DNA from 3 places in the Micromonospora sp. NPDC003944 genome. Region 3 is predicted to be linked to each of the others. Evidence: predicted binding sites of a transcription regulator. Region 3 holds the regulator's gene; each other region holds the start of a gene.
What was found. The regulator HrcA, encoded in region 3, represses chaperone genes, less so after heat shock. The targets are predictions, from matches to a motif close to GGTTNGCACNCTCNNNNNGAGNGTGCNAACC.

Region 1 (11,400 bases), on a different contig from region 3:
TGCTGCTGGTCGGCACCCGGGACGTTCCGTTCTGGGTTGCGGTCGCCGCCGGCGTCGGGCTCGCCGTCGCGGTCCTGGTCGCCATCGGGTACGCGGTGCTGCTCGCCCGGCCGACGGCGCGCACTCCGAACCGGCGGGCCGCAGCGGTGGCGGCCGTGGTGCTGCTGGTGACGTTCGGCGTGGTCGACCTCGGCCCCGGCCAGCCGGGCCTGTACGGCGAGCGGCTGTTCGTGGTGCTGCGCGCCCAGGCCGACCTGAGTGGTCTCCCGGCTGCCGCGCCGGGGCGGGCCGGCCGGGACGCCCGCGCGGCGGAGGTCTACCGGCGGCTGGTGACGACCGCCGAGCAGAGCCAGGGCGACCTGCTGCGGGAGGTGAATCGACTGCGACTCGACCCGGTGTCGTACTACCTGGTCAACGCGGTCGAGGTGGACGGCAGCCCGGCGGTACGGGCCTGGCTCGCCGGCCGTCCGGAGGTGGCCCGGGTGCTGGTCAGCCAGCGCCTACGCCCGTTGCCGGCGCCGGCCGGGCAGAGTCAGGGCTCCGCGCCCACGCCCACCGGCCCGGAGTGGAACATCCGCCAGATCGGCGCCGACCGGGTGTGGTCCCAGCTGCGGGTGACCGGCACCGGCGTCGTGGTCGGCAGTTCCGACTCGGGGGTGGACGGCACCCATCCGGCGCTGCGAGCCGGGTTCCGTGGTGGCGACGACTCCTGGTACGACCCGTGGGACGACACCCGGAGCCCCACCGACCAGGGCGGGCACGGCACGCACACGGTGGGCAGCGCGGTCGGGCGGGACGGCATCGGGGTGGCGCCGGACGCGCAGTGGGTGGGCTGCGTCAACCTGGACCGCAACCTCGGCAGTCCCGGCCACTACCTGGACTGTCTCCAGTTCATGCTGGCACCCTTCCCGTCCGGCGGCGACCCGTTCACCGACGGCCGTCCGGAGCGCGCTCCGCAGGTGCTGACCAACTCCTGGGGGTGCCCGTCCATCGAGGGCTGCGACCAGCGGGTGCTGCGGCCGGCCACCGCCGCACTCGACGCCGCAGGCATCTTCGTGGTCGCCGCGGCCGGCAACACCGGCCCGTGGTGCGCGTCGATCGACGACCCACCAGCGCCGTACGCGGACGTGCTGACCGTGGGGGCGGTGGATGACCAGCGGCGGGTCGCCGAGTTCTCCTCGCGCGGGCCGGTGCCGGGCGGCTCCGGTAAGCCGGACGTGCTGGCACCGGGAGTGGGCGTGGTGTCGGCAATGCCCGGCGGCACGTACGCCGCGCTTGACGGCACGTCGATGGCGACCCCGCAGGTGGCCGGGGTGGTGGCGCTGATGTGGTCGGCGAACCCGGACCTTGTCGGCGACGTGACCCGCACCCGGCAGATCCTGCGGGACACCGCGACGGCGGCGACGCCCACCTACCGCTCCGGGAACCCGTCCGACGCCTGCGGCAAACCGTCGAACATCACGGGTGCCGGCCAGGTCGACGCCTTCGCCGCCGTTCGCGCCGCCCAGGAGGCGCGACCCGGCACCCGGTGATCTAGGGTCGGCGACCATGGACGCCGAGATCACCGTCACCGAGCTGACCGCCGACCTGGCCCCCAGCGTCGTACAGCTCTGCGGGCAGGCTCTGGACCTGCCCGAGGACGCCGCCGAGGCGGCCGCCATCGTGGACGTACTCTGGCCACGGGCCGCCGCCGACCGGCAGGTGGTCGGGCTGGGCGCGTACCGGGGCGCGGATCTGGTCGGCGTGCTGATCTGTTCGGTGTCGTCGACCGAGCCGGGAGTCGGGCACGTGGATCTGGTCGCGGTCCTCCCGGACCAGCGGCGTCGGGGCGTCGGCCGGGCACTGCTGTCGCGGGCCGAGCGGGTGCTCGCCGAGCGCGGGGCGACCGAGGTGCTGCTGGCCGGGAATCCGCCGTACTACGCGTGGCCGGGCATCGACGTCCGCTACACGCCGGCGATCTGCGCCGCCCTCGCGCTCGGCTACCAGCAGGACCGGACCGCCTGGAACATGACCGCGGACCTGTCGTACGACGGGTCGCCGGCGCTGCGGTCCACCGAGGCGGCGGAGCGGCGGCTGGCCGACCAGGGCGTCACCGTACGACGTGCGGAGCCGACGGATCTGCCGGCGCTGACGGCGTTCGCCAGGTCCGCCTTCGGCGGCACGTGGGATGGCGAGTTGGCCGGATCGGTGGGGCGCCCCGACGCCGGTTGCCACCTGGCGGAGCGGGACGGTGAGCTGCTCGGCTTCGCCGCGTACGGGTCGTCCCGGCCGAGCTGGTTCGGGCCGATGGGCACCGCGCCCGCAGCGGAGGGGTCGGGCATCGGCGGGGTGCTGTTGCGGCGCTGCCTGCGCGACCAGCGGACGGCGGGGCTGGACCGGGCACAGATCGGCTGGGTGGGGCCGGTGCCGTTCTACTCGGGCAGCGCGGGCGCGTGGATCGAACGGGTCTTCTTCCTGTACCGGCGGACCCTACCGGCGGCGTAACCGGGGCAAACGGGACGTGGATCCATTCGCCCGCATCGGCCATCGACGCCCCCTACCGTTTCGGTAGAGGAGGCAGCCATGACCACGGATGACAACCAGACCGAGGACGGCCCGCCGATCACCTGGAAACCGGTAGGTGAACTCCCCGGCCAACTGCCGTTCGACCGGCTCGACTACGGCGACGCCGAGCAACTGGCCGAGATGACCACCGACGGTGAGTCGTCGGCGGCCGACGAGCCGCAGGAGATGGTGGACGCGCCGATCCAACTGCTGCCGCCGTACGACCGGGCCCAGAAACGGCGCAACCAGCGCCCACTACCCACCTGACGACGAACGGGGCGGACCGCGTCAGCGGCCCGCCCCGTTCGGTGTGTCGGAACTGGACTCAGAAGTCCATGTCCCCGCCACCCGGGCCAGCCGGGGCAGCCGGGGTCTTCTCCGGCTTGTCCGCGACAACAGCCTCGGTGGTGAGGAAGAGCGCCGCGATGGAAGCGGCGTTCTGCAGCGCCGAACGCGTCACCTTGGCCGGGTCGATGATGCCCGCGGCCAGCAGGTCGACGTACTCGCCGTTGGCGGCGTTGAGGCCGTGACCGGCCTCGATGTTGCGGACCTTCTCCACCACGACGCCGCCCTCGAGGCCGGCGTTGACGGCGATCTGCCGCAGCGGGGCGTCAAGCGCGACCTTGACGATGTTCGCACCGGTCGCCTCGTCGCCGACCAGGTCGAGCTTGTCGAAGGCGGTCTTGCCGGCCTGCACCAGCGCGACGCCACCACCCGGGACGATGCCCTCCTCGACGGCGGCCTTCGCGTTGCGAACGGCGTCCTCGATGCGGTGCTTGCGCTCCTTGAGCTCGACCTCGGTGGCCGCGCCGACCTTGATGACCGCAACGCCACCGGCCAGCTTGGCCAGCCGCTCCTGCAGCTTCTCCCGGTCGTAGTCGGAGTCGCTCTTGTCGATCTCGGCCCGGATCTGGTTCACCCGGCCCTGGATCTGCTCGGCGTCACCGGCACCGTCGACGATGGTGGTCTCGTCCTTGGTCACGACGACCTTGCGGGCGCGGCCCAGCATGTCGACGCTGGCGGCGTCGAGCTTGAGGCCGACCTCCTCGCTGATGACCTGGCCACCGGCGAGGATGGCGATGTCGGTCAGCATGGCCTTGCGGCGGTCACCGAAGCCCGGCGCCTTGACGGCGACCGACTTGAAGGTGCCACGGACCTTGTTGACGACCAGGGTGGCGAGGGCCTCGCCCTCCAGGTCCTCGGCGATGATCAGCAGCGGCTTGCCCGACTGCATGACCTTCTCCAGGATCGGGAGCAGGTCCTTCACCGACGAGATCTTGCTGTTGGCGATCAGGATGTACGGGTCGTCGAAGACGGCCTCCATACGCTCCGGGTCGGTCATGAAGTAGGCCGAGATGTAGCCCTTGTCGAAGCGCATACCCTCGGTGAGCTCCAGCTCCAGCCCGAAGGTGTTGCTCTCCTCGACGGTGATGACGCCTTCCTTGCCGACCTTGTCCATCGCCTCGGCGATGATCTCGCCGACGGTGCTGTCGCCAGCGGAGATGGAGGCGGTGGAGGCGATCTGCTCCTTGGTCTCGACGTCCTTGGCGAGCTTGGACAGCTCCTCCGAGACGCTCGCGACCGCAGCCTCGATGCCCCGCTTCAGGGCCATCGGGTTGGCGCCAGCGGCCACGTTGCGCAGGCCCTCGCGAACCAGGGCCTGGGCCAGGACGGTCGCCGTCGTCGTGCCGTCACCGGCAACGTCGTCGGTCTTCTTGGCGACCTCCTTGACCAGCTCAGCGCCGATCTTCTCGTACGGGTCCTCGAGCTCGATCTCCTTGGCGATGCTCACACCATCGTTGGTGATGGTGGGGGCACCCCACTTCTTCTCGAGCACGACGTTGCGGCCCTTGGGGCCGAGGGTCACCTTTACGGCGTCGGCGAGCTGGTTCATGCCCCGCTCGAGGCCGCGGCGCGCCTCTTCGTCGAACGCGATCATCTTGGCCATACGGCGTTGTCCTCCTGGACACTCACGGGCCACCCGAGATGTGTGCCCCGGATGGGCCGCCTGGTGTACGCACCTTGGGACGTCGCCACCTGGCGACGACGACGTCCTTCGGCCGGGCCGGATAGCCCGCGACGACCGGCCATGTGCCGCCCCGGCGTCTCCACACCGGTGCAACCTGGCCCCACCGTCCCGACCATTGGCACTCACGGTATGCGAGTGCCAATGACTTGTTTAGCACTCTCCCCTGCCGAGTGCAAGCACGATGCCGCCGCTCAGCCGAGTTCGGCGGCCAGTCCAGCGGTGTTCACCGGCGCCTCATGGGCGCGCTGCTCCGCGTACGTCACCAGCAGGCCGATCATCTGCGCGAGGTGGGCCGGCAGGGCCAGCACGGCGGTGATCCCGATCACCACCACCGCCCCGACCGCGGTGCCCGCCGAGGCGAACGGATCCGTACCGAACGCGGAGGTGCCGACCCCCTCCAGGCCACCGGGGATCAGGGTGCCGACGATCACCGCCAGGGCCACCAGGGCCACCCGCCCGAGCAGCAGACCGAGCCGGTCGTGGAACATCCGGAACGATCGACCGATCGGGTTGTGGCGTTCGAAGAGGTAGACCGGGCCGGCCATGCTCAGCGCGAAGGCCAGGTAGATGCCCGGCAGCACGCAGAAGCAGACGCCGACGCCGATCAGCAGGCTGACCAGCAGCGTCCAACCCCACAGCCCGAGCGCCCGCCGCAGGCCGTAGCGCAGCGCCGCCTCCAGACTGGCCGGCTGACCAGCCGCCTGCCGGGTGATCACCCAGGTGCCGGACGCCCATCCGACGGCCTGCACCAACCCGACCACCACGCTGCCGCCGATCAGCACGACCAGCAGGCTCAGCACCTCGACGGCGAAGTTGTCCGGCAGCACGGGTGTGGGATTCGACCCGGCCTGGGCGGCCCACTTCGCGGACGGGTCCAGCCCGAGCGAGAGCACCGAGAGCACCGCCGCCGGCAGCACCTGGGTGAGCAGCATGATCGGCACCAACTGCCGCCAGCCCCGGCGCAGCGCTCCGCCGCACCTGTTGAACCAGGCGCCGAGGCCGGCGCCGGGCGGAGTGACAAGGGCGTCGTTCGGGTCGAACCCGTGCCCCGGCGGGTACCAGCCCACCGGCGGCCCCGGATACCACGGCTGCCTTAGGTAGGGACCCGACCCGGGCGGATAGCCCCCGGTGGGCGGGAACGCCCAGCCCTGCGGTGGCGGGGTGGCACCCCAGGCACCCTGCGCCGGATCCCAGCCCGGAGGCGGACCGGCCGGGCCGGAGGGCGGCCCAGCCGGAGGCAGGCCCGGCCCCCAGCCGGGCGGCGGAGCTGCCTGGCCAGGGTTGCCGGGGGGCGAGGACGGGTCGGACGGGTCCGGCTCCCCCGACCCGGTGGAGGGAGAGGGCGGGGGTGGCTGGTCGGTCATGAACGCTCCTCGGCATCGACTGGAACGGTTCACGATCTTCCCGGCTGCACGCCCCTGCCGCAGCCCCGACTCGCGGGGCCGATCGGCCAGGAAGATCAGCCGATGACGCGCACGTGCTCGGCCTGCGGACCCTTCTGGCCCTGGGCGATCTCGAACTCGACCCGCTGACCGTCGTCCAGCGCCTTGTAACCGTCCATCTCGATCGCGGAGAAGTGGACGAACACGTCCTGACCGCCGTCGACGGCGATGAAGCCGTAGCCCTTTTCAGCGTTGAACCACTTCACGGAGCCCTGTGCCACGGTGCACTTCCCTCACTCTGCGCGGCGTTGCCTGACCCGGTGCACGGCACGGCCGGGCACCACCGACCACCGACTCAGCGATCGATGACCGCCATTGACATAGGTGACCGAAATCGCACGCTACACGAGGAGTGACGGCCGCGCACGGCCACAAATCGGACACACTTCGGGGCGTTCCGACCACACTGATCGGTCGGGTTCCCGATCCGTCGGATTCGCGCGCGTCATTGCGAGTGAAAGGGTGGGCCGCAGGGCGCAGCCGAGCTGACGGCACTCCGGCAGAGCACACGAAACGATGTCCAGCCGCTGTGGTAGGCATGCGGACATGACCACCGACATGGGCCCGTCGGCCCTGCGGCTCGCGGAGATCCGTCGGGTCCGCCCGGAGGACGCCGCCCGGATGCGGGCGCTGCGCCTGGAGATGCTTGCCGACGCGCCGTTGGCCTTCCTGGAGACCCTGGCGGACGCGGCAGCCCGACCGCACAACGAGTACGCCGCCCGGGTCGCGTACACCTCGGCCGGTTCCGGCAACGCGCAGTTCATCGCCGACCCGGGCGGCCGGCTGGTCGGGCACGCCGGTGGCACGACCGCGCCGAACGAACCCGGGCTGACCGTGATCTACGCCGTGTACGTCACGCCGACCTGGCGCGGCAGCGGACTGCTGGGCGAGCTGATCGACGGGGTGGCCGCCTGGTCCCGAGCCTGTGGCCGCCCGGAGCTGCTGCTCGAGGTGGTGGTCGGCAACGACCGCGCCTATCGCGCCTACCAGCGCCTGGGCTTCAAGGACACCGGTGTACGGGTCCCCCACCCCACCATCCCGGCGCTGACCGAGCTACAGATGCGCCGCCCCGCCTGACCCCGGTCCGGTGATCAAGAGGTTTGCGTCAGAAACGGCGCTGATGTTGACGCAAACCTCTTGATCACCGAGAGCAGCTGAATCAGACGTGTCGCCGCGACTGCACGATCCGGAACCGGTTGGCCACGTACGCCCCGTCCGTCAGCGCCGAGTTGGCGGCCGCGTTGGCACCACTGCCGTGGAAGTCCGAGAACGCCGCCGACTGGTTGACGAAGACGCCGCCGGTGAGGTTGCAGGACAGGTGCACCCCGACCTCGACCGCCACCGCCTCGGCGGCGTCCAGCACGGCCTCGTCCGTCGAGTAGACCCCGGCGGTGAGCGCGCCCTTCTCGCCGACAGTCCGGCGCAGCAACTCCAGGCTGTGCGCGGTGGAGTCGGTCGCGATGGCGAACGAGATCGGCCCGAACCACTCCCGGCCGTACGTCTCGGCGTCGTCAGCGGTCAGCTTCACGATCGTCGGGGTACGCACCACCGCGTCGGCGTACGACGGGTGGGCGACGACCCGCGACTCGAGCACCGGCTCGCCGACCTTGGTGACCTCGGCCAGCCGCTCCAGCACCCCGTCGTTGACGATCGCGCCGGTCAGCTCCACGCCTCGGGCCGGGTCCGCGGTGAGCTTGCCGACCGCGGCGGCGATCCCGCCGGCCACCTCGTCGAAGCTCTTGTGCCCCTGGTCGGTCTCGATGCCCCCAGCCGGGATGAGGATGTTCTGCGAGGTGGTGCACATCTGCCCGCTGTAGAGGGTGAGCGTGAAACCGAGGTTGCGGCACATGCCGGCGAAGTCGTCGGTGGAGTCGACGACGACTGTGTTGAGGCCGGCCTTCTCGGTGTAGACCGAGGCCTGCCGGGCGTGGGTCTCCAGCCAGTCGCCGTACTCGGTGGAACCGGTGAAGTCGACGATCTTGATGGAGCGGTGCAGGGCCAGGTCGCTTGCGAGCTTCTCGCCGGGCGCCTCGGCCGCCAGCATGATCAGGTTCGGGTCGAACCCGGCCTCGGCGAGCACCTCCCGGGCGTACTTCACGGTGATGGCCAGCGGCAGCACCGCGCGCGGGTGCGGCTTGACGATCACCGGGTTGCCGGTGACGAGCGAGGCGAACAGCCCGGGGTACGAGTTCCAGGTCGGGAAGGTGTTGCAGCCGATGACGAGCGCCACCCCACGCGGCACCACGTGGAACGTCTTGGTCATCCGCAGCGGGTCACCCTTGCCGGCGGCCTTCTCCCAGCCCGCCGTGCCCGGGTGCCGGGTCATCTCGGCGTACGCGTACGCCAGCGCTTCCAGCGCCCGGTCCAGCGCGTGCGCGCCACCGGCCTGGAAGGCCATCACGAACGCCTGCCCGCTGGTGAACTGCACCGCGTTGGCCAGCTCGAAGATGTTCTTGTGCAGCCGGTCGAGGATCTCCAGGCAGACGCCCACCCGGGCCTGCGGGCCGGCGTCACGCCAGGCCGGCAGCGCGGCGGTGGCGGCGTCGACCAGCTCGTCGGTGCCGGCGTGCGGGTACCGCACCGCCAACTCAACCCCGAAGGGGCTCGTCTCGGTGGCGACCCGTGCGCCGCTGCCGGGCTGGTCGAGCGGGAAGTCACCACCGAGGTACGCCTCGAAGGCGGCCTTACCGTCGGCGGCGGCGGTTTCGCCGTACACCCGGGGGCTCGGGGATTCGGGATAGGCGGACCAGTAGCCCCGCTCCGTGATCGCGGTCAGCGCACGGTTGAGGGTGTCGGCGTGCCTGTCGTACAGGGGATGCGGGGTCTCCGTCATGCCCGCAATCATGCCTGAGTCGGGTCCGCGAGCAGTAGCGCCGACACCCGTCAGAGGGTGAGCTGCCAGTCGGTCCAGGCGTCCACCTGGCGGAAGCCGAGCTGCTCGTTGATGGCCACCATGTAGCTGTTGCTTGCCGCGTTGAAGGTGTCGATCACCTGTACCGCCGGCTCGTGGGTCAGCAGGTGGTGCAGGTTCTCCGCCTTGGCGATGAGGCCGAGCCGGTGCCCACGGTGTGCGGGGTCGACGATGGTGATCTGCTGGAACGCGTGCCAGTCGGCGGAGGCGCCCACGTCCAGCAGCGTCCACGCGACAAGCCGGCCGGACGCTTCGTGCCGCATCCCGAGGTGGTAGCGGCGCCGACCCCGGGCGTCCAGCGCCCGTTCGTTGCCGCGGATGCGCTCGGCGTCGACCTGCTCCGGCTCCCACTGCACGTCGCCCATGGGCGCGTCCATCAGCAGCCGACCGTCGAGGTAGGCGACGTCTGTGACGTACTCCTGCGGGGTTGTTCCCTGCCAGCAGACCGAGTGGTAGCCCTCGGCTCGCGGCCGGGCCTCGGCGAGCGCCGCCCGCAGCGCGACCCGGTCGATCTCGCCGACGTCGAGTCGGCGACGTACCTCGGCGAGGGCAGGCTGGGCTCCGATCGCGGCGGCGAACGCACCGCCCGCCCCGCTGCGGTCCGGCCCGCCGGGCAGCGCGGAGACGGCCATCGCCACGACCCGCTTGCGGCCGTGCTCGCGGAGCAGGCGCACCCCGTACTCGTGCAGGGCCCGACCCACCCCCCGACGCCGCAGCTCGGGGCGCACCATCAGCTCGGCGGTGGCGTTGTCGGGGTTGTCGAGCTGCGGCAGGTCGAGCTGGAGGTAGCCGGCCGGCACGCCGTCGAGTCGGGCCAACGCCCAGAGCGACCGGGTGCCGGGCATCGGGGTGTGGAAGAGCGCGTCGAAGCGGCGCCGGCAGGAGGGCGGGAAGTCCGGCAGATCGGCGTCGTTGACCGCCGCCCCGATCCGGTACGCCTCGTCGACCGAGGCCCGGTCAGCGCCGTCGAACGGCGCGATCGTGATGCTCATGCCGTCGAGCGTGCACCGGGGAAAAGCGATCGGGCCAGCGATTAATCGCTGGCCCGATCGGACGTGGTCGGGAGGGACACTCGCACAACGCCTCCGGCGTTGGGTCGCAAGAACTTCAAAAGTCTTCGGCGAAATGCCCTCCCGCACGGAGCATCTTGCGCCGTCCGGTTCCTGCCGTCAAGTCCGTAGCGGCGGTTTTTCCACACTCACAGCGAAAACCCAGTCACCGGCTGGATTCAGCCGAGGAGACCGGCGTCCCGGGCGGCGCGCAGCGAGGGCTTGATGTGGTGGGTCGGCCCGACCTGGCCGGCCACCGCGTCGATGGTCTTCAGACCTTCGCCGGTGTTGAACACGACGGTCTCGGCCGTCGGGTCGAGCCGACCGGACTCGACGAGCTTGCGCAGCACCGCCACTGTCACCCCGCCTGCGGTCTCGGCGAAGACCCCGGTGGTGCGGGCCAGGTCTCGGATGCCCGCACGGATCTCGTCGTCGTCGACGTACTCCATCCAGCCGCCGGTGCGGCGGACCGCCTCCAGGGCGTAGAGACCGGCCGCCGGGTCGCCGATGTTCAGCGACTTGGCGATGCCGGTCGGCTTGACCGGGATGATCGTGTCCGTGTCGGCGTGCAGGGCGGTCGCGATCGGGTTGCAGCCTGCGGACTGCGCGCCGAAGACCTTCCAACCACCGGCCGGCGCCTCGACCAGGCCGACCTCGACCAGCTCGGAGAACGCCTTGTCAATCTTGGTGAGCAGCTCGCCGCTGGCCATCGGAATGACCACCTGCGCCGGGATCCGCCAGCCGAGCTGCTCGGCCACCTCGTAGCCGAGGGTCTTGGAGCCCTCCGCGTAGTACGGCCGGACGTTCACGTTGACGAACGCGGTGTCCTCGAACTCGTCGGTCTCCACCAGCTCGCCGCAGAGCCGGTTGACGTCGTCGTACGAGCCGTCGATGGCGACCAGCTCGCCGCCGTACACGGCGGTGGTGATGACCTTGCCCTGCTCCAGGTCGCTGGGGATGAAGACCACCGAGGGCACCCCGGCGCGGGCGGCGTGGGCGGCCACCGAGTTGGCCAGGTTGCCTGTCGACGCGCAGGCGAACCGGGTGAAGCCGAGCGCCTTGGCGGCGGTGAGCGCCACCGAGACGACGCGGTCCTTGAACGAGTGGGTGGGGTTGGCGCTGTCGTCCTTGACCCAGAGCGGCGCGGTGATGCCCAGCTCGGCGGCGAGGTGCGGGGCCGCCACCAGGGGCGTGAGCCCCGGGTCGAGGCTTACCCGGCTGGCCGGGTCCTGACCAGCGGGGAGCAGCGCGGCGTACCGCCAGATGTTGTTCGGGCCGGCCTCGATCTGCTCGCGAGTGACGGTGGCCAGCGCGGCGGCGTCGTAGTCGACCTCCAGCGGGCCGAAACACTCGTAACAGGCGTGCTGGGCGGCGAGCGGGTAGCGGGCCGAGCAGGCACGGCAGACCAGGGCGCGGGCGGGGCTG
Region 2 (6,465 bases), on a different contig from region 3:
GTCACGTAGCCGTCGGCGATGACGTCCTTGATGTTGTCCTTGTAGATGGCCTTCGGGGTGAGCAGCACCGCGGGGACGTCACGGTCGCCGTCCTTCACCGACTGCCCGGTGTCCTTCTTCTCGCCCTTGGCGAGCGCGATGGCCAGGTCGGAGGCGGCCTTGGCCTCTTCCCGAACCGCCTTGTAGACGGTCATGCACTGGTCGCCGGCGAGGATGTTCTGTAGGCCCTCGGTGCTGGCGTCCTGCCCGGTCACCGGCACCTTGCCGTTGAGCTTGTTCTTCTTCAGGATCGAGATGGCCGCGTTGCCGAGACCGTCGTTGGCGGCCAGCACGCCGTCGATCTTGCCGCTGGCCTTGGTGAGCTGCTGCTCGAAGATCGTCGCGGCCTGCGCGTTGTCCCACGCCGGCACCGCGTCGTCGGGGCCCTTGACGTACTCCTTGGAGTCGAACTTCGGCTTGAGCACCGAGTCGTAGCCGGCCTTGAACAGGGTGGCGTTGTTGTCGGTGGGGGAGCCGTTCAGGTACGCCACGACGGGGTTCTTGGCGCCCTTCTCGGTCAGGCACTTCGACAGGCCCTCGCCCTGGAGCTTGCCGACGGTCTCGTTGTCGAAGCTGACGTAGTACTGGGCGGAGCCGCCGAGGGTGAGCCGGTCGTAGTCGATGGTGGCGACGCCCTGCGACTTGGCCTTGTCGAGCACGGCCTTGCCGGTGCCGGAGTCCAGGTTGACGATCATGAGGGCGGTGACGCCGCCGGTGATCATCTGGTCGGCGATGGTCTGGAAGGCGGTCTTGTCGTTCTGGGCGTTCTGGATGTCGTACTGGACGCCGGCGGCCTTGAACGCCTCCTCCAGGAACCGACGGTCCGCAGTTTCCCAGCGGGCCGAGGACTTGCTGTCCGGGAGGATCACGCCGATCTTGGGGGTCTTGGCGGCGGCGCCCTTGTCGCCTGAGTCGTCGCCACAGGCGGTCAAGCCGCCGGTCGTGAGCAGGCCCACGGCGGCGATGGTGAGGATCCCCTTACGCATGTGCAGGGTCCTTTCGGAGGTGGGGGAGGTGTTGTTTTGTTGTGTCCGGCAACGTATTTCGCGTCACACCGGCTCCACAAGACCGCGCAGGTGCCTAGTTTGTTGGGGGCGATAACAATTCAGCAACGCGACTGTTACTCGCTGGGTATCCCACCGGGGAGTCGACGTAACGGCAGTCGTCAGCGGGTCTGCAACGGCGCGGTACGCGCGTCCGTCAGCGCCACCAGATCCGCCGCGGCCAGTTCGAGTTGCAGACCGCGCCGACCAGCCGAGACGTAGATCGTCGGGAGATCCAGCGCGGAGTCGTCAAGCACGGTGGGCAACCGCCGACGCTGCCCGAGCGGGCTGATCCCACCGCGGACGTAACCGGTGGCCCGCTCGGCGACCGCCCGGTCGGCGAGCGCCGCCCGCTTGCCGCCGACCGCCGCCGCGAGCGCCTTGAGATCCAGCTCGCCGGTGACCGGGACGACCGCCACGGTGAGCGCGCCGTCGACCTCGGTCACCAGCGACTTGAACACACGCTCCGGTGCCACGCCGAGCGCCACCGCCACCAACGCGCCGTAGTTCGGGGCGTCCGGCGCCACCCGGTACGGGTGGGTGCGATGCGCGATCCCGCGCTTGACCAACAGTGCCGTTGCCGGCGTGCCCTGTCCCGCCACAGCGACGAGGCTAGTCGACCGGCAGTGCTAGCCGACCGGCTGGCCGATCAGCACCGTCGGTGCGCCGTCGACCCGGGTGAGCACCAGACTCGCCGACTCGGTCCCGGTCAACCGCAGGTCCCGGCGGAGCTGCTCCGGGGTGAGCGCCGAACCCCGCTTGAGGATCTCCACCCGGCCCACCCGACGCTCGCGCAGCAGCGCCCGCAGTCGCTTGAGCGAGAACGGCAGTACGTCGGTGATCTCCAGGCAGCGCGCGTACGGAGTGCGGATCGGCCCGTCGGCATAGAGGTAGGCGATGCTCGGGTCGGCCAGGGTGGCGCCCAACTCGGTGGCCAGCTCCGCCAGGAGGTGCGCGCGGACCACCGCCGGGTCCGGGTCGTACAGGTAGCGGCGTGGCGGCCCGACCGGCGCCTCGGCGGCACCCGAGCCGGTGAGCTGGTGATGGCCCTGCTGGCGGTACAGGCTGGCCCGGCGGGGCACCTCGGCCAACTCGCCACACCAGAGCGCGGCCTCGACCAGATCGCCGTCCACGCCGACCCACTCGGCCTCCGCGCCGGCCGGAATGAGCGCGTGGTCCAGGCCCGGCGCCACCTTCACGACGGTGCGCGGCACCCGCTCGGCCAGCCCGGTGACGAAGTCCCACGGTGGTGAGTAGGCGCGCGGGTCGAAGATCCGTCGCCCGGTGCCTGTGGTGCGGCGGGCCGGATCGCAGAAGACCCCGTCGACCCCCGACACGTCGAACCCGGTCGCGTCGCCGCACTCGACGGTGAACAGCTCGGCCAGCCCGGCCGCCTCGGCGTTGGCGGCGGCCATCGCCGCGGTCACCGGGTCGGCCTCCACCCCGTACACCCGGATGCCGGCGCGGGCGGCGGCAAGCGCGTCCGCCCCGAGCCCGCACCCGAGGTCGGCCAGGGTGCGGACGCCGGCCGCGGACAACCTGGCGGCGCGACGGTCGGCGACCACCCGGCGGGTGGCCTGCTCCAGGCCGGCCCGGGTGAGGAACATCCCGGCGGCGGCCGCGCCGAACTTGCCGACCGCCCGGTGCCGCAGCTCGGCCTGGGTGAGGGCCGCCGCGGCCAGCGTCGGCGGCACCCCGGCCGCGCGCAGCGCCGACGCCGCGGCCAGTGGATCACCGCCGGCCAGCCCGGCCGCCGCCGCGAGCGCGGCCGACCCCTCGGGGGTACGCAGCGCCGCCAGCTGATCGAGATCCACCCGATCATTGTCCCGTCCGACTCGGAAAACTTGGCTGGCGGGGCGCGACGCGCTGGCACTCTCCTTGACGGAGTGCTAGCCACGGAATAACCTGCGATTAGCACTCTCACCCTGAGGGTGCCAGCTTCCGGGTCTCACGACCCGGGTGCGCACGCCAGGCGGACCGGCACCCGCGACGACGGCACCGCCCGGTGGCATGAGGCAGATTGACGCTGGTCAGCCCCGCTGGCCAGCAACGAAACCAGTACCCCAGGAGGGTATGCCCGTGACTACCGCGACCAAGGTTGCGATCAAGCCGCTCGAGGACCGCATCGTGGTCCAGGCGAACGAGGCTGAGACCACCACGGCGTCGGGCATCGTGATCCCCGACACCGCCAAGGAGAAGCCGCAGGAGGGCACCGTCCTCGCTGTGGGCCCGGGGCGCGTCGACGACAACGGCAACCGGGTTCCGGTTGACGTGCAGGTCGGCGACACCGTCCTTTACTCGAAGTACGGCGGCACCGAGGTCAAGTACGCCGGCGAGGAGTACCTGGTGCTCTCCGCCCGCGACGTCCTCGCGGTCATCGAGAAGTAAGCAACCGATCAGTTCCATTGCCCCGGTCCGGCTCGCCGGGCCGGGGCAATGGCGCTTCGAAGGGACATTCATGGCGAAGATCCTGAGCTTCTCGGACGACGCCCGGCACCTGCTGGAGCACGGTGTCAACGCCCTCGCGGACGCGGTCAAGGTCACCCTCGGCCCGCGCGGGCGCAACGTCGTCCTGGACAAGAAATTCGGTGCGCCGACGATCACCAACGATGGTGTGACCATCGCCAAGGAGATCGAGCTCACCAACCCGTACGAGAACCTCGGCGCGCAGCTGGTCAAGGAGGTGGCGACCAAGACCAACGACGTCGCCGGCGACGGGACCACCACCGCGACCGTGCTGGCCCAGGCGATGGTTCGCGAGGGTCTGCGCAACGTGACCGCCGGGACCAACCCGGCCGGCCTCAAGCGGGGCATCGACGCGGCGGCCGTCAAGGTCTCCGAGGCGCTGCTCGGCAAGGCCGCCGAGGTCACCAGCAAGGATTCGATCGCGAACGTGGCGACGATCTCCGCACAGGACTCCACGATCGGCGACCTGATCGCCGAGGCGATGGAGCGTGTCGGCCGCGACGGTGTCATCACCGTCGAGGAAGGCTCGATGCTGACCACCGAACTGGACGTGACCGAGGGTCTCCAGTTCGACAAGGGCTTCATCTCGCCGAACTTCGTCACCGACCTGGAGAGCCAGGAGTCCGTCCTCGAGGACGCGTACATCCTGGTCACCACCCAGAAGATCTCGGCGATCGAGGAGCTGCTGCCGCTGCTGGAGAAGGTCCTGCAGAACAGCAAGCCCCTGCTGATCATCGCCGAGGACGTGGACGGCCAGGCGCTCTCCACCCTGGTGGTCAACTCGCTGCGCAAGACCCTCAAGGTCTGCGCGGTCAAGGCCCCGGGCTTCGGTGACCGGCGCAAGGCCATGCTCCAGGACATCGCGATCTCCACCGGCGCCGAGCTGGTCGCCCCGGAGCTGGGCTACAAGCTCGACCAGGTCGGCCTGGAGGTGCTCGGCACCGCCCGGCGCGTCGTGGTCGACAAGGAGAACACCACGATCGTCGACGGCGGCGGCCAGAAGTCCGACGTCGCCGACCGGGTGGCCCAGATCCGCAAGGAGATCGAGGCCTCCGACTCCGACTGGGACCGGGAGAAGCTGGCCGAGCGGCTGGCGAAGCTCTCCGGTGGCATCGCCGTCATCAAGGCCGGCGCCGCCACCGAGGTCGAGATGAAGGAGCGCAAGCACCGCATCGAGGACGCCATCGCGGCGACCAAGGCTGCGGTCGAGGAGGGCACCGTGCCCGGCGGCGGCGCCGCCCTGGTGCAGATCCTCTCCGTGCTCGACGACGACCTGGGCTTCACCGGTGACGAGAAGGTCGGTGTCTCGGTCGTGCGCAAGGCGCTCGTCGAGCCGCTGCGCTGGATCGCCCAGAACGCCGGTCACGACGGTTACGTCGTGACGCAGAAGGTCGCCGACCTCACGTGGGGCAACGGCCTCGACGCCGCCAAGGGCGAGTACGTCGACCTGGTCAAGGCCGGCATCATCGACCCGGTGAAGGTGACCCGCAACGCGGTCACCAACGCCGCCTCGATCGCCGGTCTGCTGCTCACCACGGAGAGCCTCGTGGTGGACAAGCCGGAGCAGGCCGAGCCGGCCGCCGCCGGTGGGCACGGCCACGGCCACCAGCACGGCCCGGGCTTCTGATCCGGTAGCGACACCCGTTTTGGGGCACACCGCCGTACGGCGGTGTGCCCCGGTTCGTTCCCGAGGGCTGGCAGGTCATTACCGAACGCTGACGTTGTTGGCGGGCGCACGGGATGATCGCGCACACTGGGCCGATGAGCACCACGTCACGGCGGTACGCCGCGCTGGCCGGAATCACCGCCGCCGCCGTCGCGATCGGGATCGCCGAACCTGTCGCGGTGTTGACCGGCCCCCGGTCTGCGCCCCTGGTCGCGGTCGGCGGCGTCATCGTCGACGCCGTCCCCGAGTCGCTGAAGCAGTTCGCCATCGACCTCTTCGGCACTGCCGACAAGATCGCCCTGCTGGTCGGCACGGCCGTGCTGCTGGGAGGCTTCGCGGCGCTCCTCGGCGTACTGGCGATCCGCCGACTGGCGGTCGGCCTGGCCGGCATCGCCGCGTTCGGCGCCATCGGCGTGGCCGCCGCGTTGACCCGCTCCGGCGCCGACCTCGCCGACGCACTGCCCTCCCTGGCCGGCGCCGGCCTCGGTGCCCTGGTGCTCTGGCTGTTCATCGCCGGGCCGTTCGAGCTGAACCCGTGGTCCTGGTCACCACCCACGCCGCCGGCCGGCTCTGGATTGGAGCCTGGCCGCCCTGGGTCGCCTGCCGGTTCGGTGTCGCCGGCCGCCCCTGGGTCGCCGGCGGGGTCGGTGCCGGTGACTCCCGTCGGACCGACGGCTGCGGCCGAGCCGGCCGGGCCCGACGATGTGGACCCGGAGTCGCGGCGGCGGTTCCTCACCGGCAGCGGAGTGCTGCTCGGCACGGCCGTGGTGGCCGGCCTCGGCGGGCGCTGGCTGGCCGGTCGGCGCGGCGTGTCCGCAGCCCGCGACGCGATCCGCCTGCCCGCGCCGGTCGCTCCCGCACCGGCCGTACCGGCGGGTGCGGACCTCAAGCTCGCCCAGCTCGCGCCGTACGTCAGCCCGAACTTCGGGTTCTACCGCATCGACACCGCGCTGGTGGTGCCGCAGGTCGACCCGGACACCTGGCGGCTGCGGATCCACGGACGGGTCGGCAAGGAGCGCACCTACAGTTACGCCGACCTTCTGGCCCGACCGCTGGTCGAGCGGTACGTCACGCTGGCCTGCGTCTCCAACGAGGTGGGCGGGGACCTGATCGGCAACGCCCGCTGGCTCGGCGTACCCCTGCGGGAACTGCTCGACGAGGTCGAGCCGGACGACGACGCCGACCAGGTCGTTGGTCGGTCGGTGGACGGCTGGACCTGCGGCACCCCCACCGCCGCGCTGCGCGACGGAA
Region 3 (11,400 bases):
CCGAGCGGCGCACCACCGAGCAGGTGCGCGTGCACGTGGAACACCTCCTGCCCGCCGTACGCGCCGGTGTTGAACATCAGCCGGAACCCGTCGCCGAGCAGACCCTCGTCCTCGGCCACGGCGGCGGACGTCGCCAGCACGTCGGCGGCGAGCGCCGGGTCACCCTGGGCGAGCGTGGCCACGTCGGCGTAGTGCTCCTTCGGAATGACCAGGACGTGCACCGGCGCCTTCGGGTCGATGTCGCGGAAGGCGAGCGTGGTGTCGGTCTCCCGGACCACGGTGGCCGGGATCTCCCCGGCGACGATGCGGCAGAACAGGCAGTCGGATCCCATCGGGGCAGTGTAGGGACTCACGGGTCGGGGGCGCTCCGGCGGCGCGGGCCTCCTCACCGGGGGCGACGGCGGCTGAGGCAGGATGGCCGGCATGACGGATCGGGCGGTACTCGTGACGGGGGCCTCGCGCGGGATCGGACGCGCGGTGGCGATGGCGTTCGCGGCCGGCGGCGACCGGGTGGCGATCCACCACCGCGACTCCGCCGAGGCGGCCGAGGAGCTGCGCGGGCAGCTACCCGGTGCCGGGCACGTGGTGGTCCGTGCCGACCTCACCGACCCGGCCGCGGTCCGGGTCATGGTGGACCGGGCCGCCGAGCTGCTCGGCGGGCTGGACGTGCTCGTCAACAACGCCGGGACGTACGGCGACCGCGACGACCCGCACCCGATCTTCGGCGCCTCGTACGAGGAGTGGCAGGAGCGCTGGCGGCAGGTGCTGGAGACCAACCTGACCGGCGCCGGCAACGTCATCTGGTGCGCCGCCCAGCACCTGCGCGAACGCGGCGGTCGGATCGTCAACGTGTCGTCCCGTGGCGCGTTCCGCGGCGAGCCGCACCAGCCGGCGTACGGGGCCAGCAAGGCGGGGCTGAACGCGCTGGGTCAGTCCCTCGCGGTGGCGCTCGCGCCGTACGGCATCACCGTCGCCACCGTCGCGCCGGGCTTCGTGGCGACCGACATGGTCACCGAGTACCTGGGCGGCGAGGAGGGCGCGGCGATCCGGGCGCAGAGTCCGTTCGACCGGGTGGGCCGACCGGAGGAGATCGCCGCCGCCGTGCACTGGCTGGCCTCGCCACAGGCCGAGTGGGCCTCGGGCACGATCGTCGACCTCAACGGCGCCTCCTACCTGCGCAGCTGACGTCGGAACAACCACCAGATCACCCGGTTCGGGGGGTGGTTCGCGGCTCGAGGGTGGGTAAGTCTCGCCGACATGGCCGACTCCGCGCTGCTGGACCTCACCGCCGACTACCGGGTGGCCGATGGCCACGACGACGACCCTGTCCTGCTCCGCCCCGACGGCACCCCCGTCGACACGTGGCGCGAGGACTACCCGTACGACGAGCGGCTGGACCGCGACGAGTACGACCGCGACAAGCGGCTGCTCCAGATCGAGCTGCTGAAGCTCCAGGACTGGATCAAGGAGTCCGGCGAGCGGCTGGTGATCATCTTTGAGGGTCGGGACGCGGCCGGCAAGGGCGGCACCATCAAACGCTTCATGGAGCACCTCAACCCGCGCGGTGCGTCAGTGGTGGCGCTCGCCAAACCGGACGAGCGGGAAGCCGGCCAGTGGTACTTCCAGCGGTGGCTGGCGCACCTGCCGGCGGCCGGTGAGATCGTGCTGTTCGACCGTTCCTGGTACAACCGGGCCGGCGTGGAGCGGGTGATGGGCTTCTGCAAGCGCAGGGAGTACCTGGAGTTCCTGCGGCAGGCACCGGAGCTGGAGCGGATGTTGGTGCGCTCGGGCATCCGGTTGGTCAAGTTCTGGTTCTCCGTCTCCCAGAACGAGCAGCGCACCCGGTTCGCGATCCGCCAGGTCGACCCGGTCCGGCAGTGGAAGCTGTCCCCGATGGACATCGCGTCACTCGACCGGTGGGACGACTACACCGAGGCCAAGGAGGCGATGTTCTTCTGGACCGACACGGCCGACGCGCCGTGGACGGTGGTGAAGAGCAACGACAAGAAGCGGGCCCGCGTCGAGGCGATGCGGCACGTGCTGCACCGCTTCGACTACACCGGCAAGGACTCCGAGGTGGTCGGCACACCGGACCCGCAGGTCATCGGGCCGGCCGGGCTGGACCTGGGGCCGGAGGAAGAGGTGGTGCCGGTGTTCCCGAGGCCCTGAGCGGTCACCAGCGGTCGAGGCGGGTGGCGAGCACGCTGAGGGCCGCCACCCCGGCGGTGGAGGTGCGCAGCACGGCCGGTCCGAGGCGTACGGGTCGCCCGCCCGCCTCGGCGAAGGCGGTCACCTCGGCCGGGGCGATGCCGCCCTCCGGGCCGACCACCAGGACGATCTCGCCGGCGGTCGGCAGGTCGGCCGTGGTGAGCCGGTCGTCGGCCTCCTCGTGCAGCACGAACGCGGCGGCGGCACCGGCGATCCGACGGGCCACCGTGGCGGTGGACTCGTCCGGCGCACCGGCCACCACCGGCAGCCACGGCCGGCGGGCCTGCTTGGCCGCCTCCCGAGCGGTGGCCACCCACTTCTCCCGGGCGCGTACGCCCCGGTCGCCGCGCCACTGGGTCACCGAGCGCGAGGCCGCCCAGGGCACGATCTCGTCCACCCCGACCTCGGTCATCGCCTGCACGGCCAGCTCACCCCGGTCGCCCTTGGCGATGCCCTGCACCACGACGATCCGAGGGACCGGCGCGTCCGCGTACCCCCGGGAGGTGATGGTGACCTCCAGGCTGCCCCGGCCGACGGCCGTGACCACGGCGGCGGCCGTGCCACCCCGGCCGTCGGCGAGCAGCAGCTCCTCGCCGACGCGCAGCCGCTGCACGGTGGCCGCGTGGTGCCCCTCCGGACCCGCCAGAGTCAGCGCGTCGCCGGTGGGCAGCGCCTCCACCAGGAACAGCGGCGCGGACACCTCAGGCGTGCCCGTTGAACGCGTCGCGCATCCGGGAGAAGAAGCCGCCCTGCTTGGACAGCTCGGCGACCTCCTCACCACGGGTCTTCGCGAAGTCGCGCAGCATCTTCTCCTGGTCCGGGTCGAGCTTTGTCGGCGTCCGCACGTCCAGGTGCACGTAGAGGTCGCCCCGGCCGGTGCCGCGCAGGTGCGGCACGCCCCGGGCGCGCAGTCGCAGCGTGCTGGCCGGCTGGGTGCCGGCCTTGACGTCGACGGTCTCCTCGCTGTCGAGCGTCTTGATGGTCAGCCTGGTGCCCAGCGCCGCCGCCGTCATCGGCACGGTGACCCGGCAGTGCAGGTCGTCGCCCTTGCGGGAGTAGACGTCGTGCGGGCGCTCGTGGATCTCCACGTAGAGGTCGCCTGCGGTGCCACCACCCGGGCCCACCTCGCCCTGCTGGGCCAGCCGGATCCGCATGCCGTCCTCGACGCCGGCCGGGATCTTGACGGTCAGCGAACGGCGGGTGCGCACCCGGCCGTCACCGGCGCAGGTGGGGCAGGGGTGCGGGACGGTGGTGCCGTAGCCCTGGCACACGGTGCACGGCCGGGCGGAGACCACCTGGCCGAGGAAGGTGCGCTGCACCGACTGCACCTCGCCCCGGCCGCCGCACGCCTCGCAGGTCGCCAGGTGCGTGCCGGCTGCCGTGCCGGCACCGGAGCAGGTGGTGCAGAGCACCGCCGTGTCGACGGTGATCGGGGCCTCGACGCCGAACGCCGTCTCGTGCAGGTCGAGTTCGAGGCGCAGGATCGCGTCAGCGCCCGGGCGGGTACGCGGCCGTGGGCCACGCGCACCACCGCCCGCACCGCCGAAGAACGCGTCCATGATGTCCTGGAATCCGACGAACGGGCCGGCGCCCCCGGGACCGCCCGGGCCACCGGCGCCGCCACCCCCCGGGGCGAGCGGGTCGCCACCCAGGTCGACGATCTGCCGCTTCCGGTCGTCCGAGAGGACCTCGTACGCGGCGTTGATGTCCTTGAACTTCTCCTGAGCCTCCGGGTCCGGATTGACGTCCGGGTGGAACTGGCGTGCCAGCTTGCGGTAGGCGCGCTTGATCTCGTCATCGGAGGCTTCCCGGTTCACACCGAGAATGCCGTAGTAGTCCCTGGCCACTGCGTTCCGTGTCCTCATGTTCGTCTCGCGTTGCGCCGGTCGGCGGCCGCAGCCGGCCGCATCGGCCCTGACCAATCAGTTCTGGGCCAGCAACTCGCCCACGTAGCGTGCCACGGCGCGCACCGTGGCGATGTTGCCGGGGTAGTCCATCCGGGTGGGCCCCAGCACCCCCAGGCCGCCCAGGATGGTGGTGCCCGGGCCGTACCCGGTGCTGACCACCGAGGCGGCGCGCAGGTTGTCGAACTCGTTCTCGTCGCCGATCAGCACCCGGGTCGTGCTCGGCTCGGTCTCACCGATGAGCTTGAGCAGCACGACCTCCTCCTCCAGAGCCTCGAGGATCGGCCGCAGCGAGCCCTGGAAGTCGAGCAGACCGCCCCGGGTGAGGTTCGCGGTGCCGGCGAGCGCGATGCGTTCCTCGTGCCGCTCGACGAGCGTCTCCAGCAGGACGCTTGCGAGCGTCGTCATGGTCGGGCGCAGCCCGGTCGGCGCTTCCTCGACGAGCGCCTGCACCAGTGGTGGCGTCTCGGAGAGCCGCGCGTTGGCGAGCTTCTCGTTGATCAGTCGGCGCAGGTCGGTGACGTCGTCGGCGGGCACCGGCCCGGGCAGCTCCACGAGTCGCTGCTCCACCCGCCCGGTGTCGGCGATCATGACGAGCATCAGCCGGGTGGTGGAGATCGGCACCAGCTCCAGGTGACGCACCGAGGAGCGGGCCAGGCTCGGGTACTGCACGACGGCGACCTGCCGGGTCAGCTGGGCGAGCAGTCGCACCGTGCGGTGCACCACGTCGTCGAGGTCGACCGCACCGACCAGGAAGCGCTCGATGGCCCGGCGCTCGGCCGGGCTGAGCGGCTTGACCCGGGACAACCTGTCGACGAAGAGGCGGTAGCCGCGGTCGGTGGGCACCCGGCCGGCACTCGTGTGCGGCTGCCGGATGTAGCCCTCCTCCTCCAGCACTGCCATGTCGTTGCGGACCGTGGCCGGGGAGACCCCGAGCTGGTGCCGCTCGACGAGCGCCTTGCTGCCGACCGGCTCCTGGGTGGAGACGTAGTCCTCGACGATGGCGCGGAGCACTGCGAGTTTCCGGTCGTCGAGACCCATCCTCCGCACCTCCTGTCGCACGTCGGCCGCCGGCGCTGCGGGCCGGCCGGGCCGTCCTGGCACTCGACTGTAACGAGTGCCAGTCTACGTCGGCAGGCCCGCCGACGCGATGATCAACGACCAGCCGTCGGTGCGGCCCGCGCCACCGGAGTTGGGCCGATCGGCCCGCACCACCCGGCGGTGTCGCTCTGGTGCGCCGTTGCCACCGGCCCCTACCGTGACATCCATGACTGAACCTCCTCGCCCTCCGGGGTCGGGCGACCCCGGCAACTACCCGCCGGAGCCCACGTCCCCGGGCCCGTCCCCGTCGGCCGAGCCGCCCACCGCACCACTGTCCGGGGCTCCCGGCCCGGCCGGCTATCCCCCGGCTGGTGGCTATCCGCCGCCCACCGGTGACCAACCGCCGTCAGGCGGCTACCCTCCGGCAGGCGGCTACCCCCCGCCCGGGGGCTATCCACCACCCGGTGGCTACCCGGCCGGTGGCGCCTACGGCGGCCCCGGCGGCGGTTACGCCAACAACGAGGACAAGACCTGGGCCCTGGTCGCGCACTTCGGCGGCGCCCTCGGCGCGCTCGTCAGCTTCGGTCCGCTGGGCTTCGTCGCCCCGCTGATCGCCTACCTGGCCCGCGGCCAGCAGTCCCCGACCGTCCGGGCACACGCGCTCGCCGCCCTGAACTTCCAGATCCTCTGGTCGATCATCGCGTTCGTGCTGCTCTTCGTGAGCTGGTGCCTGCTCTTCCTGCCCAGCATCGCCGTCGTGGTGATCCAGATCCTGTTCGGGATCATCGCCGGCTTGAAGGCCAACGAGGGCACCCCGTACCGCTACCCGATGACCACCACCTTCATCAAGTGAAGCGGGCCGGCCGCTCCCCCGGCCGGCCCGGTTCACCGCCGGCTGGCCGGCCACTCAGGGCAGCAGGTCGCGCACGACCGCGTCGGCGAGCAGCCGCCCGCGCAGGGTGAGCACCGCCCTGCCGGCGGCGTACTCGTCGGCGGCCAGCAGGCCGCCGGCCAACGCCCGCTCGGCGCCGGCCCGGCCCGTGCCGTCGAGCACCGCCAGCGGGAGACCGCTGACCAGCCGCAGCCGGAGCATCACGTCCTCCATGTGCGCCTCGTCGACGGTGAGCACCTCCCGGGCCAGGCCGGGGGACTCACCGGCGGCCAACCGCTTGGCGTACGCCGAGGGGTGCTTCACGTTCCACCAGCGCACCCCGCCGACGTGGCTGTGCGCTCCCGGCCCCAACCCCCACCAGTCCGCGCCGGTCCAGTAGAGCAGGTTGTGCCGGCAGCGGGCCTGCTCGGTGCGGGCCCAGTTGGAGACCTCGTACCAGGAGAGGCCGGCCGCGTCGAGCGCGGCCTCCGCAGCCAGGTAACGGTCCGCTGCCACGTCGTCACTGGGGTACGCCAGCTCGCCGCGCCGCATCCGGGCGGCGAGCCGGGTGCCGTCCTCGACGATCAGGGCGTACGCGCTGACGTGGTCCACCCCGGCGGCGACGACCTGCTCCAACGAGGCGGCGAAGTCCTCGGCCCGCTCCCCCGGGGTCCCGTAGATCAGGTCCAGGTTGACGTGCTCGAATCCGGCGTCGCGCGCCTCCAGGGCTGCGGCGGTGGCCCGCCCGGCGCTGTGCTTGCGGTCCAGGATCGCCAGCACCCCCGGCGAGGCGGACTGCATGCCCAGCGAGATCCGGGTGTAGCCGGCGGCCCGCAGCAGCTTCAACGATTCCGGGGTGACCGACTCCGGGTTGGCCTCGGTGGTCACCTCGGCGTCGGCGGCCAGCCCCCAGGTGCGGTCGATGCCGTCCAGGATGCGGGCCAGGTCGTCGGCGGGGAGAAGAGTGGGCGTGCCGCCGCCGACGAAGACGGTGTCGACCCGGGGTGGCGGGGTGTCGCCGAGCACCCGCGCGGCGAGCGCCAGCTCGGCCAGGACGGTGTCGGCGTACCCCTCGCGGCTCGCGCCCCCGCCCAGTTCGGCTGCCGTGTAGGTGTTGAAGTCGCAGTATCCGCAGCGACTGGCGCAGAACGGCACATGCACGTACACGCCGAAGCCGCGCGCGCCGACCGCTGCGGTGGCGGTGGCGGGCAACGATCCGTCGACGGGGACGGTCTCACCATCTGGAAGGACGCCGGGCATGGCCACTAGTGTGCCCGGCATGACCTCTCCCGACGTCCTCGTGCGGGTCGCCACGGCCCGTGGGGTGACCACCCTCACCCTGGACAGCCCGCACAACCGCAACGCGCTCTCCACCGGCCTCATGACCCAGCTACTTGCCGGGCTGGCGGACGCTGTCGCCGACGAGGCGGTCCGAGTGGTCGTGCTCGACCACACCGGCCCGGTCTTCTGCTCGGGCGCGGACCTGAAGGAGACGGCCGCCGCGTACGCAAGTGGAACGGTGCCGGCGGGGATGCTCGGCGACGTGCTCGCGGCGCTCTGGGAGTGCCCGAAGCCGGTGCTGGCCCGGGTCGGCGGGCCGGCGCGCGCCGGTGGGCTGGGTCTGATCGCCGCCGCCGACCTGGCGGTCTGCGCCGACGAGGCGACGTTCGCGTTCACCGAGGTGCGCATCGGGGTGATCCCGGCGGTGATCTCGGCGACCGTGCTGCCCCGGCTGCACCCCCGTGCCGCCGCCGAGCTGTACCTGACCGGGGACACCTTCGACGGTCGCCGGGCCGCCGAGGTCGGCCTGGTCACGGCGTCGGTCCCGGCGGACGGGCTGGACGCCGCGGTACGGGGCTACTGCGACTCGCTGGTACGCGGCGCGCCCGGGGCGCTGGCCGGCGCGAAGGAGCTGCTGCGCCGACCGGGCACCGCCGAGCTGCGCGCCGAGCTGGCCCGGCTCTCCGCCGTCTCGACCGGCTACTTCCTCTCCGACGAGGGGCGCGAGGGCGTCACCGCCTTCCGCGAGCGCCGGTCGGCTCGATGGGTGCCCGCGCCGGACGGTGACTAGGGCCTCCGGGGAGTCGCCTTCGGTCGGCGGCGCCCCGGTCTCCGGTCCGGTCGGTGAGGGCCGGGTCACCAGGCGGTCGCGCCACCGTCGACCGGGTAGTTCGCCCCGGTGATGTACGACGCCCGGTCGGAGGCGAGGAAGACCACCAGCTCGACGACCTCCTCGGGGCGCGCGAAGCGCTTGAGGAGCGTCTTGGCCGTGATCGCGTCGCGGGCCTCCTGGTCGTCACCGAGGTCGCGTTCGCTTGCCGGGGTGAGGGTGGGCCCGGGGCTGATCGCCACCGCGCGGATCCCGTGCGGCGCGCCCTCGAGCGCGAGCTGTCGCGTCATGCCGATGATGCCGGCGTTCGCGGCGGTGTGACCGACCATCGGTGGGACGTGACCGCCGATCATCCCGGCCATGGAGGCGGCGCTGATGATGACGCCGCCACCGCGCCGGACCAGGTGCGGCCAGGCGAACTTCGACACGAAGTACGGAATGTCGAGTTCGCCGGTGATGGTGTATCGCCAGTCCTCCACGGAGAAGTCGGGCATCGGGCCGAAGCGGAGCGCTGCGGCGTTGTTGTAGACCACGTCGAGGCCACCGTAGGCGGCGGCAGCGTCGTCGACGAGCTTGCGTACCTGCTCGGGGTCGGTGAGGTCGACCGGGGCGATGCCGGTCATCTCCCCGCCGGCGCGACGGACGAGTTCGACGGTCTCGTCGTTACCGGCCACCTGGAGGTCGGCGCCGACGACCTTGGCCCCCTCGCGGGCGAAGGTCAGCGCCGCGACGCGACCCAGACCACCGCCGGTGCCCGTGATCAGGACGACCTTGCCATCGAGCGTTCCCATGGAACTCCTCCTTCTTGGAGACCGACGCACCCGGGTATGGGCGGTAGGTCCGATTGATGTGTCAACCGAGTCAAGTCCTTGACTGGTCAATCGCTTCCCGTTGCGGCGTACCCAGTGACGCTCGCGACAGGCCCACCGGGAGCGGGTGACAGAACGACTGCGCAGGTGAGAACCCGACCGGAGCGGGAACATCGCCGATCGGCACGGGACAGCGGAGCCGACATCGAACCCGCCGGAATCGACCCTCCCGGGCCCGAACCGCTCGGACGACCCGGAGAGGGCGTGCGGGGACGTACGCTTGGCGGACTGTCGATCTGGGGGTGTGGGTGCGAACTCGGGCAACCGTGGCGGGTGGAGTGGCGCTCATCCTCGTCGCCGTGATCGCGATCTGGCTCGTCGTACGGCAGGTCGGCGACAACCTCGCGTTGCCGCTGGTGGCACGGAAGTGCACGGTGCAGGCCGACGGACGCGTCGCGCTCGACGCCGACCAGATGGCGAACGCGGCGACCATCGCAGCGATCGGCGCGAAGCGCGGCATGCCCGAGCGGGCCGTCGTGGTCGCGCTCGCCACCGCCTACCAGGAGTCCGGGCTGCGCAACCTCGCCGACGGTGACCGCGACTCGGTGGGCCTGTTCCAGCAGCGGCCGAGCCAGGGCTGGGGCACGCCGGCGCAGATCCGCGACCCGCGCTACGCGGCCAACCGGTTCTACGCCGCCCTGAAGAAGGTGCGCGGCTGGGAGAAGATGCGGGTGACCGACGCGGCCCAGCGGGTGCAGCGCTCGGCGTTCCCCGAGGCGTACCAGAAGTGGGCCGACGACTCCGAGGTGCTCAGCCGGGCCCTGCTCGGCGACGCCAGCGGCGCGGTCGCCTGCACGGTGGGGCGCACCCCGGCGATGTACGGCGCGGCGGCGGCCGCGCAGTTGACCCGCAACCTGGTGCTGGACTGGGGCCTGAAGGGCACCGACCCGACCGACCCGACCGGGCTGGCGGTGACTCCGAGCGACCAACGTGACGGTTGGCGGTACGCGCACTGGCTGGTGTCGCACGCCCAGGACCACGGGGTGAAGCGGGTCCGCTTCGGCGACCTGGAGTGGACCGCCCGCGGCGGTTCGTGGGCCCGGGTGGACGGCCAGCGCAGCCCCGCCGGCCAGGTGGTGGCCGAGGTGTTCAACGAGGGCTGACGACCCGGATCTCTTAACCGGCAGTCACCGCACAATCGGGCAACAAGCACCAAATCGCGCTATTGATCACCTAGATATCACTGTGTGCGTTTTTCCCGCTGCGCGCCGTCCCGATGTGGCCCAATCCCACCAACACACCTTCCCCGATGCCTGGACCACCGCGTTACGATCGGCGGCCTGTGCCAGAAAAGGTTTCACCTCATGGGGAGGGGTACGACGCGGTGTTCGATTACGGCGACCGGACCGGTTACGAACCGATCAGCGACACTGACCGCAAGGAGTTCCACGAGCAGGGCTTCCTCCTGCTGCGCAACGTCCTGACGGAGGACCACCGGGCGGCGCTGGAGGCGGCTGTCGACCGCGTCTACGCGGAGGAGCAGGCGAAGGGCACCACCAAGAAGGACGGGACCCTGCACCTGCTGGGCTTCCTGGAGCGCGACGAGCTCTTCGGTGAGCTGCTGACCCACCCGATCGCGTTCCCGTACATGTGGGGGCTGGCCGGCTGGAACATCTACACCCACCACAACCACCTGGACGTCACCCCGCCGGCCGCCGAGCCGGAGAAGCCGTACTGGGGTTGGCACCAGGACGGGTACCGGCAGAACTCCGACCCGGAGACGATGGACCCGAACCTGCCCCGGCCGATGTTCTCGCTGAAGGTCGCGTACGTGCTGTCGGACCTCTCCGAGACCGGCCGCGGCGCCACCAAGGTCATTCCCGGCAGCCACCTGTGGAACTCGCTGGACCGCCCCAAGGACCTCAGCGTGCACAACCCGGACCCGGAGGGCACGGTGGAGATCACCGCCAACCCGGGCGACGCCTTCATCTTCGACCGCCGGCAGTGGCACTCCCGCTCGACGAACCTGTCGACGATCACCCGCAAGATGCTCTTCGTGGGCTACACCTACCGGTGGATCCGCCCGCTGGACGAGCTGCACCCCGACGTGAACGGCGAGTGGTACCGCAACCGCACCCCCGTCCAGCGCCAGCTGATCGGTGAGGGCACCCACACCGCCAACTACTGGGGCATCAACTGGGACGGGTACGTCGACGACGAGATCCCGCTGCGCAAGGAGCTCAAGGAGCGCGGTCTGCTCGACCGCAACATCCCCTGGCTCCGCTGATCCTCTGCTCACAGAACGGCCCCCTGTCCCGCCGAGCGACGACAGGGGGCCGTTCCGCACGTCGACGGCGGTCGGCGCGGCCGGTCAGCTCCGGGCGGCGAGACGGCGTCGGGCCTTCTCCCGGATCGGCTCCGGCAGGTCCTCGGCGTCGAGCAGACGCGGCAGCAACT

Region 1: a site for HrcA is predicted at 4,687-4,717, ahead of groL (chaperonin GroEL). Genes of this name have one in related genera too.
Region 2: a site for HrcA is predicted at 2,992-3,022, ahead of groES (co-chaperone GroES). Genes of this name have one in related genera too.

Annotation. Positions count from the first base shown of each region.
Region 1 covers NZ_JBSGIV010000005.1:80,315-91,714, forward strand. The annotation lists gene ACWER9_RS04045 (S8 family serine peptidase) at 1-1,532, shown strand, start outside; gene ACWER9_RS04050 (GNAT family N-acetyltransferase) at 1,549-2,484, shown strand; gene ACWER9_RS04055 (hypothetical protein) at 2,563-2,811, shown strand; gene groL (chaperonin GroEL) at 2,870-4,492, opposite strand; gene ACWER9_RS04065 (hypothetical protein) at 4,765-5,937, opposite strand; gene ACWER9_RS04070 (cold-shock protein) at 6,033-6,236, opposite strand; gene ACWER9_RS04075 (N-acetyltransferase family protein) at 6,562-7,092, shown strand; gene paaN (phenylacetic acid degradation protein PaaN) at 7,175-8,848, opposite strand; gene ACWER9_RS04085 (N-acetyltransferase family protein) at 8,899-9,918, opposite strand; gene thrC (threonine synthase) at 10,155-11,400, opposite strand, start outside.
Region 2 covers NZ_JBSGIV010000127.1:682-7,146, reverse strand. The annotation lists gene ACWER9_RS31560 (sugar ABC transporter substrate-binding protein) at 1-1,025, opposite strand, end outside; gene ybaK (Cys-tRNA(Pro) deacylase) at 1,205-1,684, opposite strand; gene ACWER9_RS31550 (THUMP-like domain-containing protein) at 1,712-2,896, opposite strand; gene groES (co-chaperone GroES) at 3,156-3,470, shown strand; gene groL (chaperonin GroEL) at 3,541-5,175, shown strand; gene ACWER9_RS31535 (molybdopterin-dependent oxidoreductase) at 5,310-6,465, shown strand, end outside.
Region 3 covers NZ_JBSGIV010000078.1:11,004-22,403, forward strand. The annotation lists gene ACWER9_RS27910 (histidine triad nucleotide-binding protein) at 1-332, opposite strand, end outside; gene ACWER9_RS27915 (SDR family NAD(P)-dependent oxidoreductase) at 424-1,185, shown strand; gene ppk2 (polyphosphate kinase 2) at 1,258-2,169, shown strand; gene ACWER9_RS27925 (16S rRNA (uracil(1498)-N(3))-methyltransferase) at 2,174-2,908, opposite strand; gene dnaJ (molecular chaperone DnaJ) at 2,910-4,055, opposite strand; gene hrcA (heat-inducible transcriptional repressor HrcA) at 4,131-5,153, opposite strand; gene ACWER9_RS27940 (hypothetical protein) at 5,238-5,381, opposite strand; gene ACWER9_RS27945 (DUF4870 domain-containing protein) at 5,380-6,006, shown strand; gene hemW (radical SAM family heme chaperone HemW) at 6,061-7,284, opposite strand; gene ACWER9_RS27955 (enoyl-CoA hydratase-related protein) at 7,304-8,095, shown strand; gene ACWER9_RS27960 (SDR family NAD(P)-dependent oxidoreductase) at 8,161-8,925, opposite strand; gene ACWER9_RS27965 (hypothetical protein) at 9,246-10,106, shown strand; gene ACWER9_RS27970 (phytanoyl-CoA dioxygenase family protein) at 10,328-11,230, shown strand; gene ACWER9_RS27975 (MOSC domain-containing protein) at 11,315-11,400, opposite strand, start outside.